DNA from 3 places in the Glycomyces tarimensis genome. Region 3 is predicted to be linked to each of the others. Evidence: riboswitches for the same ligand, from Rfam matches in the RefSeq annotation. Region 3 holds a riboswitch; each other region holds the start of a gene.
What was found. A riboswitch is a leader RNA that binds a small molecule or an ion and turns the genes downstream of it on or off. The one in region 3 is predicted to bind cobalamin.
Positions count from the first base shown of each region.

Region 1 (3,838 bases), on a different contig from region 3:
GTGACGCGGCGGACGTCGAGGTTGCTGAGCACCAGCCGTCCGCCGAGCGCGGCGGCGGCTCCGGCCCGCAGAGCACCGCGGGTCATTCGCCGTCCTCGGCCTTTCCGGCCTCGCCGCCCCTGCGGGCGCGCACCACCAGGAACGCGACGATCGCGAGCAGCACGACGGCGGCGGCGACGATCACCCACGGTATCCACGAGGCCGAGCCTTCGTCGTCCTGCGCCGCATCGGCCGTCGTGGCCTCGTCGCCGGCGGCCGCGCAGTCGGTGGCCGGCACGTCGGCGGACGAGCCCGAGGCGTCGAGCTCGGCGAGGTTCTGTCCCGAGAGCGGGACGAGCGCCTGGGCCGTGGCGAGGAGTCGCGAGGCCTCGCCGAACTCGGGGTCTTCGGGGTCGGAGGCCCGGATCGCACCGGCGGCCTCGTCGCCGCAGCCGATCTGGAGACCGATGAGGTGGGCGACCGACAGCTCCGCGGCCTCGGACTCGCCGACGGACAGGAGCGCCTGCGCGGCCATCGCCGTCGAGTTGGCGTTCACGCCCATTCCGCTGTCGAAGCCGCCGTCGTCCTCCTGCTGGTCAAGGAGCCACCCGACCGCTTCGTCGCGCACCGGCTCGGCCTCCTCGCCGATCGCGCTCAGGGCCGCGACGGCGGCGCCGGTGGTGTCGGGGTCGCCGACGCAGTCGCCGCCCTCGGCGATGGTGTACGAGAAGCCGCCGTCGGAGCACTGGGCGTCGATGAGCGCCGCGGTGATCTCGGGGCTGACGCCGTCCTCGGTGCGCGACAGGCCGAGCGCGGCCCACGCCAGGGTGCCGCCGTCGAGTCCCTCGAGCGGGGCCGCCGCGACTTCCTCGGCGAGCTTGACGCCGCCGAAGTCGCTCGGGTCGCCGCCGGCGGTGGCGACGACGTACATCACCTTGCCGGCCGCGCCGGGTGCGATCGAGGCGTCCTCGGCGTCACCGCCGGGGTAGACGTAAGCGCCCAGCGTGTCGGGCTGGTTGAGCCATTCGAGGCTCGTCTGCACCTGGTCGCCGCCGACACGGGCGGACATGAGGCCGATGAGGGCGTCGAGCGTGGTGGCCACATTCGGCGCGCCGTCGAACTCGAAGTAGTCGCCGCTGGACTGGGCGGCGAGCCATGAGGCGGCCGCCGCCGCGGGATCGGCGTCCGGCTCGTCCTGTGCGTGAACCGGTGAGGCCGAAGCGACGGCGACGATGGGCAGGACCGCGGCGGCCGCCGCTGCTCGCAGCAGCGTTCGCCGTGTCGACTGGTGGCGCATTGCCTGACCTTTCCTGAAGCGCGGGCGAGGTCTTCGGGGCAGGCGGCGTCGCCGCAAGCGCCTGTAGACCACGACAGGCGTTGACATTGCATATCGGCGCCCGGTGGGCATTCGGGCTCACGCGGGTGGGCCGAGCTCGGACATTGAGGGTTCATTCGCTCGGCTGGTGTTCGAAATCGAACCGCGACTACCGCTGCGGGTCAGCGCCGGCTTCCGACCGGACTTCCCCCACAGGACGCCTGTTGAGTTTGCGTTCATTCTGTCGCCCGGCGCTACGGGGTGTCAAGGAGGTCGCGCGGTGAGTGGATCCGTTCACTCGTTCCCCACGGTGAACCCGCGCATACAAGTCATTGACCCGTAGCACCCGGTATCGATACGGTTCAGACGTGAGCAGAAATAAGAATGCCGATTTGGACAGAGTGCTCCGCGCCGCCACCAGGGCTTTCCTGGAGCGCGGCTTCGCGGCCACTTCCATGTCGGACCTCGTGGCGGCCACGGGCATGAATCGCGCGGGCCTGTACTCGGCCTTCGGTTCGAAGCACCAGCTGTACATCACCGCGCTCGCCCGATACCGCGAGGACACCGAGCCCGAGATCCGCGCGATCGCGCGCGGCGCCCTGGACGCCGGTCCCGCCGAACGCGTCGACGCCCCCCGCGTGGTCGGCGACATCCTCCAAGTGGTGGCCCGGCACAGCAAGGAAGGCGGTTTCGTGGTGCGGGCGGCCGTCGAACTGGCCGACGACCCGGCCACCATGCGGCGCGTCCAGGAGGCCTGGTCCGAGCTCGAACTGGACCTGGCCGCGATCCTGGCGCGCGCGGCCGACGCCGGCGAGATGAGCGGGGTCGACCCCAGGCGCCTGGCGCGGACGATCCTGGTGTTCATCCAGGGCGCGTTCGTGGTCGGGCACGCCGACGAGGACGACCACCGGCTCGACGAGGCCACGGCGGGCCTGGTCGCGCTCCTCGACCGTCACAGACCCTCGGCCACCGCCGACCCGATCCGAAGCCAGGCCCCCAACGACGCCTTACTCAACGCCTCATAGCGAATCGGCTCCCCCGAATCCAGCAGCTTCTCATAGGGCGCCAGCAGCACCGCCCGAGTCCGCGCCGCGAAGTGCCGTTGCACCGCAGGCAGATCCACATCCTTCCGATGGGCGGGCATCGATACCACCGAGACCGCGTTGCGCACCAGGTCCCTTCGCCCGGTCTGCTCCAGATGGTCGAGCATCCGAGCCGCCGTCTCAGCGGAGTCGTTGCGCGCCGACATCGTCACGACCAGCTGGTCGGTCGCGTCAATGGCCGCCTGCCAGTTCTGCGCGCGGACGTTGTTCCCGGTGTCGACCACGATGAGCTTGTAGAAGCGCGAGACCGCCTCGCGCAGGTCCCCGAACGCGTGCGCGGTGAGCATCTCTCCGGCCGTGGCCGACTCGTCGGAGGCGAGGACGTCGAACATCGCCCCGCCCTGGGCGCGGACGTACTGCGACAGGTCACCGACGCGGCCGGTCGGCCCCTTGAAGTGGTCGAGGTCGCGCAGCAGGTCTCTGACGGTGCGGATGTGGAAGTCCTGCTGGGCCCGCATCCCGAGCGTGCCCTGGGTCTCGTTGTTGTCCCAGGCGAGCACGTAGCCGCCCCGGTGGCGGCCGAACGTCATGGCGAGCATGAGCACCGCGACGGTCTTTCCGGCCCCGCCCTTGGGGTTGACGACCGTGACCTGCCGCAGGCCCCCGAAGTTGCGCCGCACCGTCTCGATCGCGTGCTGGTAGGCCATCTCGCGCGCGCTGGGAGGGAGCGCGAGGAACCCGAGCGTGAGCTTGTGGAGTGCGCCGCGCAGGCCGGTCTCGGCGACGGGCGGGCGCGGCGGGACGACGCGGCGGCTGGCGAAGTCGTCGGCGGTGACGGCGACGCGTTCGAGCGCGCCGCGGTGGTCGGGGAACGCCGCCACCGGCCCCGCGGGCGGCGCCGAAGGCGGCGGAGCGGAGCTCTGGTAGGTGGCCGGCGGAAGCGACTGCCCGCTCGGCGCAAGGCCGGCGGACGGGTCCGCACCCGGCGTCGCACTGGAGTCGTGGTTCGCTCCCGGCGGGGCGAACGGCGACCACCCTGGAGCATCGGGCCGGTGCAGAGGCACGGTGTCCTCCTCGGTGTGCTCCATCGGGCCTCCCTAGGTCAAGACTTCGGTTACCCGACCTATTGTGGCCTATCCCTCCGTGGTCGCGCGGGAACTCCGCGTGGCCGACCGTGTCCGATTCAGAGCAGTCGCGGCTGCTCAGGGCCCGAGCGCGTCACGGGCACCATCCCGAAGGGACTGAACAGCCCCTGGTCTACATCGGCCAGCAGCGGCGAGCCCGTACCGGTGTGGCTGACGTAGGCGAGGTCGCGGGTGCGGCTGAGCGCGACGTAGAACTTGCGTCGCGCTTCAGGCGTGTTCGGCCACGCCTCGGCGGTCATCTCTGTCAGACACACCACTCGGAACTCGCCGTCGGCGGCCTCGTCGATCGACATGCCGTCGGGACCGATCACGGCCAGTTCCTCGGGGGCGACGCCGAGCTCGGCCAGGCGTCCGGT
Region 1 covers NZ_BAAHCB010000005.1:40,166-44,003, forward strand. Annotated here, with positions in the region: gene ACYVK3_RS05800 (prenyltransferase/squalene oxidase repeat-containing protein) at 83-1,276, opposite strand; cobalamin riboswitch at 1,362-1,527, opposite strand; gene ACYVK3_RS05805 (TetR/AcrR family transcriptional regulator) at 1,696-2,319, shown strand; partial or broken gene ACYVK3_RS05810 (MinD/ParA family ATP-binding protein) at 2,247-3,386, opposite strand; gene ACYVK3_RS05815 (DEAD/DEAH box helicase) at 3,521-3,838, opposite strand, start outside.
Region 1: it holds a riboswitch for cobalamin, as region 3 does, so the genes downstream of both, ACYVK3_RS05800 (prenyltransferase/squalene oxidase repeat-containing protein) here and ACYVK3_RS17280 (CbtB domain-containing protein) in region 3, are expected to answer to the same signal.

Region 2 (3,838 bases), on a different contig from region 3:
TCGAACTGCCCCGGGGCGGGCTCGCCTCCGCGTTCAGCTCCTACGGGCCCGCGCCGGACTTGGCGTTCAAGCCCGACGTGGCCGCGCCCGGCGGCGGCATCTGGTCGACCGTCCCGGTCGACGAGGGCTCCTACAAGTCGCTCTCGGGCACCTCGATGTCCGCGCCGCACGTCGCCGGGGCCGCCGCGCTGCTGCTCCAGGCCCGGCCCGACTTCGAACCGGGCGACGTGCGCCTGCGTCTGACGAACACGGCCAGGCCCGTCAAGTGGGGCGAGAACCCGGACCTGGACTTCCTGGAGGCGGCGCACCGGCAGGGCACCGGCGTCGTCGACGTCATGCGCGCGCTCGGCGCCGAGGGCGCGCTCTCCCCCAGCGGCGTCAACACCGGCGACGGCACCGGGCCGCGCACGTTCGAACTGGAGCTGAGCTCCGAGTCGCCGAGCTGGGAGACCTACCGGCTGCACCACCAGGCGGCGATCGCGACCACCGGCGACATCCGCCGGCCCGGATTCGACGTCGCGAAGTCCGCGGTGACGTTCGAACCGAAGACGGTCGAGCTGTTCGGGGGCCAGAGCGCGACGGTGACGGTCACCGTCACGCCGAACGCGGAGCTGCCCGAGGGCAGCGTCTTCGGCGGCCGGATCGTCGCCAAGCCCGACGACGGCGGCTCGCCGCTCGCCGCCGCCTACTCCGGCTACATGGGCGACTACCTCGACATCCCGGTGCTCGAGCACCCGGACTACCCGAAGCTGGCCGTCGCGCTCAAGGGGGACCCCGAGACGGGCGCGGTCGACTACCGCGACCTCGAGGAGGGCGAGACGTTCAGCATCGCTCAAGGCCCGCTGCCCTCGGCGCTGGTCTACCTGGGGCACCAGGCGGCCGCCATGGAGGTCGCCCTGGAGCACGTCGACACCGGCGAGGTCTTCGAGTGGGACCGCGAGGAGTTCCTGCCGCGATCGCCCGGACCCGACGACACCGTCGTCGTCGAACTCGGCGGCACCTCCGCGGACGAGGAGGTCGAGCTCGTGCCGGGCCGGTGGCGTATGGAGATCCGCGTGCTCAAGGCTCTCGGCGACGAGGCGAACCCCGACCACTGGGAGCAGTGGCGTTCGCCGGAGGTGACGCTCGTCGAGTAGTCACTCGCGGCGGTGGACCTGGCCGGGGCCGATCTGGTCGCGCGGCATCATCGTGATCTGGTCGACGTTGACGTGCGCCGGCCGGGTCGCGACCCACGCGACGGCCTCGGCGATGTCCTCGGCGCTCAGCGGGGTCATGCCGGCGTAGACGGCGTCGGCCTTCTCCTGGTCGCCCTCGAAGCGGACCAGGCTGAACTCGGTCTCGACCATGCCCGGGTCGATCTCGCACACCCGCACCGGTTGGCCGAGCAGCTCGATGCGCAGGACGCGGGTGAGCGCGGCCTCGCCGTGCTTGGCGGCGTTGTAGCCGGCCCCGCCGTGGTAGGGCACGCGGGCCGCGATCGAGCCGATCGTGATGACCTGGCCGTCGCCGGAGTCGATCAGCAGCGGCAGCAGCGCCTTGGTGACGCGGACGGTGCCCAGGACGTTGGTGTCGTACATGCGCTGCCAGGCGTCGAGGTCGGCGGTGGCGACCGTGTCGAGGCCGAACGCGCCGCCCGCGTTGTTCACCAGCAGGTCGCAGCGGTCGATCTCGGCGTGGAACGCGGCGACGGAGGCGTCGTCGGTGACGTCGAGCGGCAGCGCCGTCCCGCCGCAGTCGGCGGCGACCTCGGCCAGGCGGTCGGTGCGTCTCGCGCCGAGCACCACCTCGTATCCGGCGGCGGCCAGTGCCTTCGCCGATGCGGCGCCGATGCCGCTGCTGGCCCCCGTGACGACGGCGACGGGTCGAGTGCTCATGATGTCCTCCCGGTGCTCGTTCCCGCGTGACGATACCGATCCCGTCCACTGGGAACCGTGGCGCACACGCACCTTCACGGCGGTCGAATGTCCGCCGAGCGCGGGTGCGGCCGTACCATCGAAGGCGACGCCGGTTCCGGGACAGCGGCACGCTGGCCCGGCTAAGAGGGAACCTGGTGCGAGTCCAGGACTGCCCCGCAGCGGTGAGCGGGAACGAAAGCCGTCATGAGCACTTGGCCGCGATCCGCACTCGAAGGAGGAGCGGATGGAAGCCTGGGAAGCGGCGGCCGGTAGGCGCCTGGTGAAAGCCGGGCGAGCCCGCGAGTCCGAATACCTGCCGACGTACCGCGTCCGCGCGGTCCACGCTGTCGCAAGTTCGAGGGAACTGACACATGAACGATGAGAAGAAGGCCGTGCACGCCACCGTGCTCGGCTACCCCCGCATCGGCGCGAACCGGGAGCTCAAACGCGCCGTCGAGGCCCACTGGTCCGGCCGGCTCGACGCCGCCGGTCTGGACGCGGCCGCCGCCGCGATCCGCTCCCAGATGCTCGACGATCTCGCCTCGGCGGGCCTGGACTCGGTGCCCGTCAACGTGTTCTCGCTGTACGACCACGTGCTCGACACGATCGTGGCGGTCGACGCGCTCGCGCCTCGGCACCGACGCGAGAGCGAGACGGCCGCGTACTTCGCCGCCGCGAGGGGTGACGACGAGGCCGTGCCGCTGGAGATGACGAAGTGGTTCGACACCAACTACCACTACCTCGTCCCCGAGATCGGCCCCGAGACCGCCTTCCGGGCCCGGCCCGAGAAGGCGCTCGGCGAGTTCGACGAGGCGCGCCTGCGCGGGCTCGACGCCCGGCCGGTGCTGCTCGGCCCCGTCTCGTTCCTGCTGCTGGCCAAGGCCTCCGGCGACGCCCCGGCAGGGTTCGATCCGCTGGAGCGGATCGAGGAGCTGACCGGCGTCTACGAGCAGTTGCTGTCCACGCTGGTCGGGGCCGGCGCCGGGTGGGTCCAGCTCGACGAGCCGGCGCTATGCGCCGATCGCACGGCGGCCGAGCTCGAGGCGGTGCGCTCGGCCTACGAACGGCTGACCGCGGTCGCCAAGGTGCTCGTCACGGGCGGCTACGGGCCGTTTGGCGAATCGCTGCCGGTGCTGCTCGATTCGGGCGTCCAGGGCATCGCGCTCGATCTCGTCCGGGGCCGGAGGGATATCGAAGCCATTGAGTCCCTGAACGTTTCACGTGAAACATCGATCCTCGCCGGGGTGGTCGACGGGCGCAACATCTGGCGCACCGACCTGCTCGCGGCCGCAGCCGACCTCGAACGGCTGCACCGCGTCACCGACCGGCTCGGCGTCACCGGCTCGTGCTCGCTCCTGCACGTCCCGGTCGACCTCGATGCCGAGACGGAGCTGCCGGCGTCGCTCAAGGAGCGGCTCGCCTTCGCGCGCCAGAAGCTGCGCGAGGTCGCGAGCCTCGCCGACGCGGCAGCGCCGCGCCTCCAGCGACCGCCGGCCCCCGATGAGTGGTGCGACGAGACCGTCCGCTCCCGGCTCGCCGCGCTCCCAGCCGGTGCCGACCGGCGCGTCGACTACGCCGAGCGGGCCGCCGCCCAGCCTGAGCTGCCGCCCCTGCCGACCACCACGATCGGCTCGTTCCCCCAGACCGCCGAACTGCGCAAGGCCCGCGCCGCCCACCGGCGCGGCCTGATGATCGCGACCGACTACAACGCCCGGATGCGCGCCGAGATCGCGGCCGTCATCGCCGAGCAGGAAAAACTCGGCCTCGACGTGTTCGTCCACGGCGAGCCCGAGCGCAACGACATGGTCCAGTACTTCGCCGAGCAGCTCACCGGCTTCGCGACCACGGCCGCCGGCTGGGTCCAGTCGTACGGCTCGCGGTGCGTGCGCCCGCCGATCCTCTACGCCGACGTGGCCCGGCCCGAGCCGATGACCGTCGAGTGG
Region 2 covers NZ_BAAHCB010000023.1:27,652-31,489, forward strand. Annotated here, with positions in the region: gene ACYVK3_RS18755 (S8/S53 family peptidase) at 1-1,136, shown strand, start outside; gene ACYVK3_RS18760 (SDR family NAD(P)-dependent oxidoreductase) at 1,137-1,874, opposite strand; cobalamin riboswitch at 1,989-2,230, shown strand; gene metE (5-methyltetrahydropteroyltriglutamate--homocysteine S-methyltransferase) at 2,267-3,838, shown strand, end outside.
Region 2: it holds a riboswitch for cobalamin, as region 3 does, so the genes downstream of both, metE (5-methyltetrahydropteroyltriglutamate--homocysteine S-methyltransferase) here and ACYVK3_RS17280 (CbtB domain-containing protein) in region 3, are expected to answer to the same signal.

Region 3 (3,838 bases):
CCGCCGGCGACGGGTGCGAGGGCGGCCGCCAGCGCGGCCGCGCAGCGGGCGGGGATCCAGTTGGCGACGTCGTCGAGTCGGGCCGCCGCCCACCCGAAGCGGCGGTATCGAGGCGACTTGTGGCCGATCATGGCGTCGAGGGTGTTGACGGCGCGATAGGCGGCGAGCCCGGCGGGCCCGGCCACCGCGCCCCACCACAGCGGGGCGACGACGGCGTCGGAGGTGTTCTCGGCGACCGATTCCACCGTGGCGCGCACCAGCTCGGCCTCGCTCAGCTTCGAGGGGTCACGCCCGCACAGCGAGGGCAGGCGCCTCCGGGCCTCGTCGAGGTCCCCGCGTTCGACCGCCACCGCGATCGCGGTGGCCTCGCGTCGCAGGGAGCGGCCGCCGAGGACGGTCCAGGCCAGTGCGGCCGCCAAGGCGGCGCGGGCCCGGGGGCGGTGCTTCGCGGCACGGTCCGCGGCCACGGCGAGCACGGCTGTTCCCGCGACGAGCGCTCCGGTGTGGACGGCCCCGGCCGGGCGGGAATCGCGCCAGGTGCGCCGTTCGGCCTCGGCGGCGATCCGCCCGAACCCGGCGACGGGGTGGCCGCGCCCGGGGTCGCCGATGAGCAGGTCGGCCGCGTACCCGGCGAGGATGCCGAGACTCCAGGCACTCATCGGGTCTCCCGGCCGGGGGCGGTGTTGACGGACCGGACGGTCCAGACCCCGGAGCGGCAGTGGAGGACGGTGATCGAGCAAGGGGCCACGTCGAGCCGCCAGAAGGCCCCGTCAGGGGCGTCGAGAACGGCGGCGATGGCGGCCTTGACAGGGCCTGCGCTGGTGAACACGGCGGTGTCCTCGGCCGTCTCGGCGAGGCCGTCGAGCGCCGCGCGGACGCGTTCGCGCAGCGACGGCAGCGATTCGCCTCCGGGCGGGGCCGAGCGCGGGTCGGCGAGCCAGGTCCGGAGCCGTTCGGGGTCGCGCTCGCCTATCTCGTCCAGGGTCGAGCCGGCCCAGTCGCCGAAGTGCAGCTCCGACCACCGCGGGTCCGAGGCGACCTGCTCGCACCCGGCGAGGACGGCGGTGCGCCGGCATCGCGCGGCCGGGGCCGAGACGGCCGCGGCGTCGCCGAATCTGCCGCGCAGTGCGCCCGCCGCGGCTTCCCCGGCCTCGTCGAGCGGCTCGTCGATCGGGAAGGCGTGGCGGCGGGTCGCGGCGGTCGGCGCGTGGCGCACCAGGAGCAGCCGCGAGTAGGACTTCACCGCGCCGCCTTTCGCGCCGCACGGTGCCACAGCCAGGCGAAGCCGACCGTCAGGCCGAGCCACAGGATCGCCTGCGTGGCCATGGACGCCAAGCGAAAGTCCCACAGCAGCGCCGCGGGCACCTCGATCGCGACGCCGCTCGACGGCAGCGCGGCGAACAGCGAGCCGTACAGGACCACGGCCGCCGCTCCGACCGCGAGTTGGCGCGGCACGTCGTCCATGCCGCGGGCGCGCAGTCGCCTGGACGCCAGGCACAGCAGCGCCGCCAGCGCGAGCGAGGCGACGAGTGAGACGACGAACCAGGTGGTCCGCGAGCCGACCGTGGCCGGGTCGCCGACGCCGGGCGGGTTGGCCGGGTACTTCAGGGCCGGGAACAGGGCGAGGGCGGCCCAGGCGGCGGCGCCGAAGCCGAGCCCGGCCTTCCACCGGTCGCGGGAGCTCTTGGCGAGCGGCACGAAGGCGAGCCCGAAGAGGCCGCCGTAGGCCGCGCCGACCAAGGCCGTGCCGACCGGCAGCAGCACCTGCTGCACGGTGCGGTCGACGGTGAACGCTTCGTCATGATCGTGGGCCGCAGGGGCCGGTGCGTGGGCAGCGGTGTGCGCCCGCTCTTCGAGTTCGATGGCCTCCCCGAGGGGGGCCTCTCCGACGAGCAGCGCGAACACTCCGGCCACGAGACCGGCCAGCAGCCCCGCCGCGAGTCCGCGGCGAACGCTGTCGGTGAGCATCAGTGGCAGGGGAATCCGAGCAGGTGGCGGGCGTCGTGGAAGGCCTCGTGCAGGACGGGCAGTCCTCCGGTGAGCGTCCCCTGTTCGAAGGCGACCAGGAACACCAGTGCGGTGAAGGCGAAGAGCAGCAGGGTGATGCGGCCCCAGGTCGGCGCCGTTTCAGGCACGGCGGTAATGGCAGTCATGTCGACCTCCTCGGGGATCCTCGTCCCCTCAGTCGTGACGGAAGGCCTCAGTCTTCTGGCTCTCGGATCAACGCCGTCCGCCCGGCCTTCCCGGGTCACAGACCCAGTGGCCGCGCTCCGTCCGGCCAGGGCTCCGCGCCGCGCTCGATGGCCGCCGTCAACGCGTCCATCGGGCTCCGGCGCCGGCCCCGGGGCGGGCGACTCTCCGAATACAGTGGCGGGACCGCCGCAGAATCACACTGCGTTCCTGACCGCCTCCGTCGAATGGAACCTGAACGTACTACACGCCGTAGCCGCTGTCCACCCCCGCGTCCGGGCGGCCGGGACGCTCACGCCCCCGGTCGTCTTCGCCGCCGCGGTCGAGGAACCTCCGCAGTCGGGCGGCGATGCCGTCCGGGTCGAGTCCGTGGAGGCGTTCGTGTTCGGCGGCGGTGCCGTAGCGGCGCAGTTCTTCCCGCCCGACTCCGATCGACAGCAGGCGGTGGGGCCGGTCGGACAGCGCTCGTGAGAGGAGCCAGTCGGAGGTGCCCTCGAGATACGGCTCGACCATGACCACGGTGTTGCCGGTGCGAGCGGCCAGATCCCGCAGCCCCGTCGAGTCGAGCGGGCGCGGGGTATTGGTGTAGGCCACGGTGACGTCGAGCTCGGCGGTCGCGGTGAGGACGTTGTCGAGGACCGGCCCGACCGCGATCACGGTGGCGCGCGTGCCGCTGCGCAGCACCTCAAGGGCGTCGCCGGAACCGCCGTGGGGCGCCGTGTTGCGGCGCAGTGACAGCCGCATATAGGCGCCCTCGTCGGAGCCCACCGCCCGCTCCAGCAACGGCGGCACCTCGGCGGCGTGGCCCGGCACGAACACCCGCCAGCCGGGCAGGGTGTCGAACAGCGCCACATCGCGAGGGCTGAAGTGGGTGAAGCCGCCCTCGGCCCAGTCGTAGGAGGCGCCGACGCTGACCAGGACCCCGCTGGTGCCCTGGTGCTCGAAGTCGAGCTTGACCTGTTCGAAGGCGCGCTCGACCAGGAACGGGGCGTAGGTGTGGGCGATCGGCCGCAAGCCCGCCAGCGCCAGGCCTCCGGCCACGCCGACCATGAGCTGTTCGCGGATGCCGACATTGATCACCCGGTCGGGATGGGCCGCGGCCGCGGCGCGGAACAGGTCGGCGGAGATGTCGGCCAGGACCACGGCGATGCGCGGGTCGGCCTCGAGCAGATCGGAGGCGTGGGCGCCGAAAGCGTCGCGCATGGTCTGGTGCTGGCGGTCGTCGGTCAGCGGGTCTGAGCGGAACATGGTGGGTCCTCGGTTTCCGGGATCAGGGGCGGACGGTGGCGACCGTGGCGTGTGGTCGGTCGGTGTGGGATGCGGTGAACGCCCGGTGGAGCGCTTCATGGTCGCCCATGTCGGCGGTGGCGGTGCTCCAGCCGTGGACGCCGAACCGGGAGGCGATGCCGCCGGGCCACCCGTGCGTGGCCGAGGCGTTGTCGGCGACGACCACATTGAGGTTCGACAGCCCGACGGCTCCGGCGTAGGCCATGGCCTCGTGGTTGGAGCCCTCGTCGAGTTCGGCGTCGCCGAGGAGGACGTACACCCGAGCGTCGTGGTATCCGGTGGCGCGCAGGCCCAGCGCGATACCGACCCCGAGAGGCAGACCGTGGCCCAGCGAGCCCGACGAGCTCTCCACCCCTGGCAC
Region 3 covers NZ_BAAHCB010000021.1:66,117-69,954, reverse strand. Annotated here, with positions in the region: gene ACYVK3_RS17295 (CobD/CbiB family cobalamin biosynthesis protein) at 1-659, opposite strand, end outside; gene ACYVK3_RS17290 (histidine phosphatase family protein) at 656-1,243, opposite strand; gene ACYVK3_RS17285 (CbtA family protein) at 1,240-1,968, opposite strand; gene ACYVK3_RS17280 (CbtB domain-containing protein) at 1,968-2,153, opposite strand; cobalamin riboswitch at 2,180-2,439, opposite strand; gene ACYVK3_RS17275 (transketolase family protein) at 2,434-3,393, opposite strand; gene ACYVK3_RS17270 (transketolase) at 3,461-3,838, opposite strand, start outside.